One region of the Streptomyces sp. WAC07094 genome, then DNA from elsewhere that is predicted to be linked to it. Evidence: riboswitches for the same ligand, from Rfam matches in the RefSeq annotation. Region 1 holds a riboswitch; the other holds the start of a gene.

The links. Region 1 has a riboswitch for cyclic di-AMP ahead of RCR19_RS16055 (transglycosylase SLT domain-containing protein). Riboswitches for the same ligand answer to the same signal wherever they lie in the genome.
Region 2: it holds a riboswitch for cyclic di-AMP, as region 1 does, so the genes downstream of both, RCR19_RS10000 (M23 family metallopeptidase) here and RCR19_RS16055 (transglycosylase SLT domain-containing protein) in region 1, are expected to answer to the same signal.

The regions. Positions count from the first base shown of each region.
Region 1 is NZ_JAVMJZ010000001.1:3,648,007-3,652,670, forward strand. Features, by position in the region: gene RCR19_RS16050 (CocE/NonD family hydrolase) at 284-2,275, shown strand; cyclic di-AMP (ydaO/yuaA leader) riboswitch at 2,613-2,813, shown strand; gene RCR19_RS16055 (transglycosylase SLT domain-containing protein) at 2,833-3,321, shown strand; gene RCR19_RS16060 (HAD family hydrolase) at 3,315-4,136, opposite strand; gene RCR19_RS16065 (FAD-dependent oxidoreductase) at 4,388-4,664, opposite strand, start outside.
Region 2 is NZ_JAVMJZ010000001.1:2,283,702-2,288,365, reverse strand. Features, by position in the region: gene RCR19_RS10005 (pitrilysin family protein) at 1-656, shown strand, start outside; cyclic di-AMP (ydaO/yuaA leader) riboswitch at 925-1,135, shown strand; gene RCR19_RS10000 (M23 family metallopeptidase) at 1,149-1,901, shown strand; gene RCR19_RS09995 (GntR family transcriptional regulator) at 2,124-2,810, shown strand; gene RCR19_RS09990 (HPr family phosphocarrier protein) at 3,047-3,328, opposite strand; gene RCR19_RS09985 (GNAT family N-acetyltransferase) at 3,484-4,664, shown strand, end outside.

The sequences.
Region 1 (4,664 bases):
GCCGGGCGGTATCGGATCACGAGCGGTATGTTCGTGATCAGGCGATACGAACATCCATTCATCCACATACCGGAAAAGCACCTCCCGCAGCAGGTACCGGCCCCTCATCTCCTCTCGTGTACCCCGGCGGACGCATCCCAGCGGACTCGGCCCCCCGGGTCGCGGGGCACCGGCCGCCGTCACCCGGGCGGGCGCAGACACGCGGGTGCCCTCCTCACGTCCCCGTAACCGCAACACGGACCGGTCCGCTGCGGACGTCGTCGAGGAGTCCGAGGCCATGCGCATGCACATCCGTACCTCCTTCCCTCACGAAACGACTCACGACGACTTCTGGATCCCGCTCCGGGACGGCACGCGCCTGTACGCACGCGCATGGCGCCCGCGGACCGAGGAGCCCGCCCCCGCCCTGCTCGAGTACCTCCCCTGCCGGCTCACCGACTCCACGGCCGCCCGCGACTGGCAGCGACACCCGTGGTACGCGGGCCACGGTTACGTCTCCGTGCGCGTGGACGCGCGCGGGCACGGCAACTCGGACGGCACTCCGACCGCCGCGCATGCGGCGACTGCCCTGTCCGACGGGGTCGAGGTGCTCGACTGGCTGGCCGCACAGCCCTGGTGCGACGGCAGCGTGGGGCTGTTCGGCCTCGGGCGGGGCGGGTTCGCCTCTCTGCGGCTCGCCGCCCTCGCACCGGCTCCGCTCGGGGCGGTCGTCGCGGTCTGCCCCACCGACGACCTCCCCGGCAACGACGTGTACGACGTGGGTGGTTCGGTCCTGGCGGCGGGCCTGCCCGCCCGGTCGGCGGCACTGCTCGCCCTCGCGGCCCGTCCGCCCGACCCGGCGTATGTGGGCACGGTGTGGCGGGACGTCTGGGCCCGGCGCCTGCAGGGGCTGGACCCGCTCGTGGACTCCTGGCCGGTGCAGCCGGAGCGCGGGGAGGCCCGGCAGCCCGACGGCGCTCCCGCGGACCATGAGGGGCTCCGGGCGCCGGTGCTCGCCGTGAGCGGCTGGTTCGACCCGTACCGGGACACCGTGCTCCGGATCCTGGAGCACCTCCCCTCCGATCGTGTCCGCGGCCTGATCGGGCCCTGGTCGCACCACTATCCGGACCACGGGCTGCCCGGACCTGCGATCGGCTTCCTCCAGGAGACGCTCCGCTGGTGGGACCACTGGCTCAAGGGCGAGGACACGGGGGTCATGGCCGAGCCGCTGCTGCGGGCCTACGTCACGGACCCGCACCCGCCGGCGACGAGCTACGACGTGCTGCCGGGCCGTTGGGTCGGCGAGCCGTCCTGGCCGTCGCCGAACGTCAGCCGCATCTCGTACGCGCTCCAGGGCACCCCGGTGCTCGTACGGTCCCCGATGCACACCGGTCTCGACGCGGGCCGCTTCGTCCCGCGGGGGGACGACGCGGACCTGCCGCCCGACCAGCGTGAGGAGGACGCGAGATCGGCGTGCTTCGAGTTCGCGGCGACCGAGGAGACCTGGGTGCTGGGGCGGCCCCGGGTACGGCTGCGGATCGCCTGTCCTGTGGAGCGCGGTCAGGTGGTCGTCCGGCTCTGCGACGTGGCGCCCGACGGGGCGTCGACGCTGGTCACCCGGGGCACCCTCAATCTGTCGGCGCGCCGGGGTCCCGGCCGGGCGGTCCCCTGGATCCCCGGCTCGGCCGAGGACGTGGAGTTCGAACTGAGCGGCATCGGCCACGCCTTCGGTGCCGGCCACCGCATCCGCCTCGCCGTCTCCTCCGCGTACTGGCCCTGGCTGTGGCCGCAGCCCGAGTCGGAGGCCGGCTTCGCGCTGCACCCGACGGGCAGCGCGCTCGAACTTCCCGTTCGTGTACCGGAGTCGGCAGCGGGCATCGCCTTCGAGGAGCCCGAGCAGTCCGCGCCGCTCGGTGTCAGCGCCGCAGCCGTGCTCGACGAACCGCGTCCGGAGCGCCTGTCGGTACGGGACATGGCCAAGGGCGAATGGCTCCTGGTGGTCGACCCGCGCCGCAACGGCACCCAGGTGTATCCGGACGGCCTGGAAGTGACCGAGGACGCGCTGGAGGCGTACACCGTCGAGGACGCGGATCCGTCGACCGCCCGCACCCGCTGCGACTGGTCGATCCGGCTGCACCGCCCGGAGCGGGGATGGGACGCGAGGGTGGAGGCCCACTCCGAGATCACCTGCACCGCCGCCGACTTCGTCACCTCGAACGAGATCGTCTGCAAGGACGGCTACGACGTGGTGTTCCACCGGACATGGCAGAGGCGGATCCCCCGCACGACGGGCTAGACGCCGGCCCACGCCTCCATCCCTTGTGTAATGAAATGCCCGAATTGCGCACTCGGGAGCTTCAATCGAGCGCCCGAGGGCGACCTCGCTTCAGATACGGACATATCACCCGAATCAAGTCATCACACCCTTGGCTGGTCGGGGTGAAATGGGTCGCTTGCCCCCTGTTGCGACCCTTCCGGTCACCCTCGTCAACAAGCCGTTCGCGGCAGGTGAGTTGCACCCGTTTCGGCAATGTGGATCAAACCCCCTATTCCCGATTACCGGGGTCAATTGGGTCAGGAAGTGATTTCCGGGCTTGTTCCTGGCATGTGCGTTCGCATACCTTCCATTCGACCCGAGCGGAACGCCGAATCCTGCCGCCGCTCGAGAAGCCTTCGACCCCATAACGGCAGGAGCGGGGGACCCAAGTAGGTCGCCGAACCGGACACAGCACCGGAACGGCTCGGGGTGAAGCCGTGCCTCGGCAGCGAGGACACGGCCGGGCACCTCCCCGCCCGAACCCGACAGCTCACCTCGCAGGCGACGGAGAGGAATACAACGTGTCCGCTTTCGCCCTGCCCGCACGCCGTCGGGACCGCAACTCCAAGGCCTCCCGCCTCACCCGCACTCTCGCAGTCGCGGGTACCGGAGCAGCCGTTCTCGCCCTCCCCATCCTGGGTGCGACCTGCGCCTCCGCCGCCCCGTCGGCGGCTCCGGCCAAGGTCACCAGCGCTGCGTCCCGCGCCGGTTCCCTGGACAGCTGGATCCGCCAGTCCCTGGCCATCATGGCCGAGCGCGGAATCCCCGGCAGCTACAACGGCATCTACCGCAACGTGATGCGCGAGTCGTCGGGCAACCCCCGCGCCATCAACCTCTGGGACTCCAACGCCCGCAAGGGCATCCCGTCCAAGGGGCTGCTCCAGGTCATCGACCCGACCTTCCGGGCGTACCACGTGCCGGGTACCGCTTTCGACCCCTACGACCCGGTCGCGAACATCACGGCCGCGTGCAACTACGCCGCCCACCGCTACGGCTCGATCGACAACGTCTACAGCGCCTACTGAGATCGGTCTTCGGGGAACAGTCGCTCGAGGACGACGGCGATGCCGTCGTCCTCGTTCGACGTCGTGATCTCGTCGGCGACCGCTTTCAGTTCGGGGTGGGCGTTGGCCATAGCGACGCCGTACGCCGCCCACTCGAACATCGGGATGTCGTTGGGCATGTCACCGAAGGCGACGGTTTCCGAGGGGCTCAGGTCCAGGAAACCTGCGGCCAGCGCGAGCCCCGTCGCCTTGGTCACGCCGCACGGCTGGAGCTCGACGGTGCCCGGCCCGGACATGGTGACCGACGCAAGGGACCCCACCGCTCCCCTGGCCACCGTCGCCAACTCGTCGTCGGACAGGGCGTGATGGCGCAGCAGCACCTTGCTGATGGGCTCGCACCACAGATCGTCGCGGCGCTCGACCCGCACCGCGGGCAGTGTGGGGTGCGGCATCAGATAGCCGGGTTCGATGAGTGTGAGCCCGTCCACTCCGTCCTGGTCGACGGCCGCGTACACCTGCCCCACCTCGGCCTCGATCTTGCCCAGCGCGGTCTCGGCCAACTCCCGGTCCAGGGTGACCGAGAACAGCAGCCGGTCCGCGCCGGCGTCGTACACCTGCGCGCCCTGTCCGCACACCGCGAGCCCCTTGCTGCCGAGGTCGTCGAGCAGCGGCCGCACCCTGGGCGCCGGGCGGCCCGTCACCACGAGATGCCGGGCGCCGGCGGCAGCGGCCCGCGCCAGAGCGGCCCTTGACCGGTCGGAGAGCGTGTCGTCACCACGGAGCAGCGTTCCGTCCAGGTCAGTGGCGATGAGTGAGTACGTGAGGGGTGCGGCCATGATCAGAGAATACGGATGGAAACGCACCCACGGTTCAGCGAGAACCGGACCACGTCCGCCGTCCCGTGCACTCCGCGCCGCGACCGCGGTGCCGCCTCGCACCACCGGCGTCCGGCATCTCCGCCCGTGGCCCGACTCCGGTGCGCCGGACGGCACTTCACCGATGCGGGCCCTTGTGCCGCATGCGGTCCGGGTCCCGGCTGCCGCCCGGATCGGCGGGGACGCAACGGTGTCACGCCCCCGCGCTCCGGTCAGGCGTGCGCCGCCGCCAGATGCTTCGCCAGCCGCGGGGACGCGAACTCCGTCCCGCACACGAAGCGCATCACCGGTCCGTACGAGGCCGCCGCCGGGAGGCCCGTGAAGTACAGGCCGGGGACGGAGGACACGTATCCCGCGCCGAGCCGCGGCGCGCCCCGGCTCACCGCGAGCCGGGTGCGCAGCTCGTGCCCCAGGAAGTCCATCGCGGCGATGTCCACGCGGTAGCCGGTTGCGGCGATGACATGGTCGGCGGTCAGTTCCTCCGTGCTC
Region 2 (4,664 bases), 1.4 Mb from region 1:
CGGTGACGGCCGACGACACCGGCCGCGTGATCATCGTGGACCGTCCCGGAGCCGTTCAGACGCAGCTGCTGATCGGCCGCATCGGTGCCGACCGCCACGATCGTGTGTGGCCCGCTCAGGTGCTCGGCACGTACTGCCTGGGCGGCACCCTCACCTCCCGCCTGGACCGGGTCCTGCGCGAGGAGAAGGGCTACACCTACGGAGTGCGCGCGTTCGGCCAGGTGCTGCGGTCCGCGCCGGACGGCACGGGTGCGGCGATGCTCGCCATCAGCGGCTCCGTCGACACTCCGAACACGGGACCGGCGCTGGACGACCTCTGGAAGGTGCTCCGCACGCTCGCGGCCGAGGGTCTGACCGACGCGGAGCGCGATGTCGCGGTGCAGAACCTCGTGGGAGTGGCACCGCTCAAGTTCGAGACCGCGGCCGCGGTCGCGAGCTCGCTCGCCGACCAGGTGGAGCAGCACCTTCCGGACGACTACCAGGCGACGCTGTATCAGGCGCTTGCCGCGACGGGCACGGTGGAGGCCACGGCAGCCGTCGTGAACGCGTTCCCGGTGAACCGGCTGGTGACCGTGCTGGTGGGCGACGCCGCGCAGATCGAGGAACCCGTCAAGGCGCTCGGAATCGGCGAAGTGAGCGTGGTGGCGGCCGAGTAGGCGGACGCCCCGCGCCCGCAGGAGCAAAATCCGTGCGCGCGGGAAGCCGTTGAAGTCGCCTCGCACGTCGGGCGCGGCTTCGGTGCGGGCCCCGGTGATTTCGGTCACCGGGGCCCCGCCTCTTGGGCTTTGTCCGTATTGCCACAGAGACGGCCGCTCTGCCCTGTGGGATGCGCTACAAACCCTCTGATCGGTTTGCCGATCGAAACAGGGCCCTCTTAGCGTCATCCGGGCTGTCCGTCAGGCACTGCGCCGCATCCGCGGCACCGGACAGCCATCGCCGAGTCCCCGTACGGCGCGAGCCAGGGGAGCCGGGGACCCACCCTCCTGTGCCGCCTTCGTGGCCGGAGGGGCCCGCTGCCGCCGTCCTTGTGGCCGGAGCGGGCCCGATCCCTGGGGTGAATCGGGCGCGCAGCCCGTAGGAGACCTTCCTGCTCCGAACCCGTCAGCTAACCCGGTAGGCGAGAGGGAAGGAAAGGACCAGCCACACACATGGCGTTCACCTGCGCCACCGGGAAGCACCGCCGTCCGAGCCGCGTGAAGCGCACGACCACGAACGCCGTGGGCGTCGCCGCGCTCACCACCACCGGCGTCATCGGTGCCCTGGCAGCTCCGGCGTTCGCCGCCGGCACCCCTGTCGAGCAGACCGGACTGATCCGGGCCGTCAGCATGGGCGACGAGGTCGCCGCGAAGATCGACGCCCAGGCCGCCGCGCAGAAGCAGGCGGCCGAGCTGAAGAAGGCCGAGGAGGCCGCCCGCAAGCGTGCCGCGGAGAAGGCGGCACAGGAGCGCGCGGCCAAGGTACGCGCCGCCCGTGAGGCCGAGCGCCGGCGCCTGAACGCCTTCGTGGCGCCGGTCTTCCACTCCTACGTCTCCACCGGGTACAGGACAGGCGGCTCCCTGTGGTCCTCCGGTTCGCACACCGGCATCGACTTCCACGCCGCCGGCGGCACGCCCGTGCACGCGGTCGGCTCCGGCACGGTCGTCGAGACGGGCTGGGGCGGTGCGTACGGCAACCAGATCGTCATCAGGATGAACGACGGCACCTACACGCAGTACGGCCATCTGTCGTCCATCGGGGTCTCCGCGGGCCAGCGGGTCACTCCCGGCCAGCAGATAGCCCTCTCCGGGGCCACCGGCAACGTCACCGGGCCGCACCTCCACTTCGAGGCCCGTACGTCCCCGGAGTACGGCTCGGACATGGACCCCGTCGCGTATCTGCGCGCTCACGGTGTGAACGTCTGACGATCCGCCTTCGGGGTCCGGCGATCCGCTTCCTGGAGGCGCACATGAAACGAGGACGGCCCCGGCTCCCGAGCCGGGGCCGTCCTCGTTTCGAACGACTGTCTGTCCAAAAAATATCCATGGATTCCGGCCCGCCGTCGGAAATTGCGAAGCGCTGCAATAGAGTCGGGTGAACACACGTCAGTCGACGACGTTTCGCGGTGATTAAGGCGGAGGTCGGACATGCGTATTCCGGCGCACTCGGTATGCACGGCGATCCGTGACGACATCGTCTCCGGTGTCCACGAGCGCGGCAGCCGGCTCACCGAGGAGCTTCTCGCGCGCCGGTACGGAGTCTCCCGCGTCCCCGTGCGGGAGGCGCTGCGGACGCTGGAGGCCGAGGGCTTCGTCGTCACCCGCAGGCACGCGGGCGCGTGTGTGGCGGAGCCCACCGAGCAGGAGGGCGCGGATCTGCTGGACATGCGGATGCTGCTCGAGCCGCTCGGCGCCGCGAAGGCCGCCCAGCGCCGCTCGGAGGCCCATCTCAAGGTGCTGCGCGGTCTGGTCAGGCTGGGCCAGGAGCGGGCCAGGACGGGCGGCAGCGAGGACCTGCGCTCCCTGGGCGGCTGGTTCCACGAGACGCTCGCACAGGCCTGCGGGAGCCCCGCGCTGACGTCCACGCTCGCCCAGTTGCGGCACAAGATCGCCTGGATGTACACGGTCGAGGCGCCGCTGAGCCCCGTGGAGTCCTGGGCGGAGCACGGCGGCATCGTGGATGCGGTCGCCCGCGGGGACGGCGAGCGGGCGCGGGCCGTCATGGCGGTGCACACCGAGCGTGCGACCGCGGCGCGCCGGCTTCGCCTTCCCGGGTCCGTGAGCGGTGTGAGGACCTCGCAACATGCCGTAAACATGTCGGGGCTACGGCATTAACACGGGCACCGTATACAAAGAGGGATATCGGGCCGAGATTTGTTTTCCGCTGCGCTTGTTCTCGCATGCGCGGGAAAACCGGTGCGTGCGATTTTCCGTGCCGTGCGGGGTTTTTCCATGGGCTCCGGAATTCCCGCGCGAACGCGGAGCGGGTCGCTCTCGACGGCCGGAAATGCGCGGAGCCGCGTCCGCCCGCATGGCGGACGCGGCTCCGCCGCGTGGTGGTACCCGAAGGGTCAGACGGTCTCGGGAAGCTCCTCGAGACCCTCCGCCACCAGCTTGGCCAGGCGGTCGAGTGCGGCGTCGGCGCCTTCCGCGTCGGAGGCGAGCACGATCTCCTCGCCGCCCTGGGCGCCGAGGCCGAGGACGGCCAGCATGGACCTGGCGTTGACCGGGTCGCTGCCCGCCTTGGCGATGGTCACGGGGATCCCGGAGGCCGTGGCTGCCCGGACGAAGATGGAGGCGGGGCGGGCGTGGAGACCCTCGGCCCAGCCGACGTTGACGCGGCGCTCAGCCATGTGATGCTGCCCTTCAGGTGTTTCAGGTTGTCTAGACCAGTGTTCCACAGGTGAAGCGTGCCCAGGAAGGGGCGGCGGTCCGTCCCGCCGGCCCCGGCTCGGTTCCCTCGGCCTGCCTCGCGCCCCTGTCCGATGCGAGCCTTACTCTGGGGCGCATGCAGACCGCGTCGGATCGGCACGAGTACCCCGCCCACTGGGAGGCCGACGTGGTGCTGCGCGACGGCGGCACCGCACGCATCAGGCCCATCACAGTCGATGACGCCGAGCGCCTCGTGAGCTTCTACGAGCAGGTCTCGGACGAGTCGAAGTACTACCGCTTCTTCGCGCCGTACCCTCGTCTGTCCGCCAAGGACGTCCACCGCTTCACGCACCACGACTTCGTGGACCGGGTGGGACTCGCCGCGACGATCGGCGGCGAATTCATTGCAACTGTACGTTATGACCGCATTGGCGCCGGCGGGAGGCCCGCGTCCTCGCCCGCGGACGAGGCCGAGGTCGCCTTTCTGGTGCAGGACGCCCACCAGGGGCGTGGCGTCGCGTCGGCCCTCCTGGAGCACATCGCCGCGGTGGCCCGGGAGCGCGGGATCCGCAGGTTCGCCGCCGAGGTGCTGCCGGCCAACAACAAGATGATCAAGGTGTTCACGGACGCCGGGTACCAGCAGAAGCGCAGCTTCGAGGACGGCGTCGTACGCCTGGAATTCGATCTGGAGCCCACCGACCGGTCGCTCGCGGTGCAGCGTGCCCGGGAGCAGCGGGCCGAGGCCCGGTCCGTGCAGCGGCTGCTCGCGCCCGGCGCGGTCGCCGTGATCGGCACCGGCCGCACGCCCGGGGGAGTGGGCCGCGGCGTCCTGGACAACCTCCGGAGCGGCGGGTTCACCGGCCGCCTGTACGCGGTGAACAAGGCGCTGCCCGAGGACCGCAAGGAACTCGACGGGGTGCCGGCCCACCGCTCCGTACGGGACATCGCCGAGCCGGTCGACCTCGCCGTCGTCGCGGTCCCGGCCGAGCACGTGCCGGAGGTCGTCGCCGAGTGCGGCGAGCACGGGGTCCAGGGGCTCGTGGTCATCTCCGCCGGATACGCCGAGAGCGGCCCCGAGGGCCGCGAGCGGCAGCGGGAGCTGGTGCGGCAGGCGCGCTCGTACGGCATGCGGATCATCGGGCCGAACACCTTCGGGATCATCAACACCTCACCCGGGGTCAGGCTGAACGCCTCCCTCGCACCCGAGATGCCGCGTCCGGGGCGCATAGGCCTGTTCGCGCAGTCCGGCGCCATCGGGATCGCCCTGCTCTCACGGCTGCACCGGCGCGGAGGAGGCGTCACGGGGGTCACCGGCGT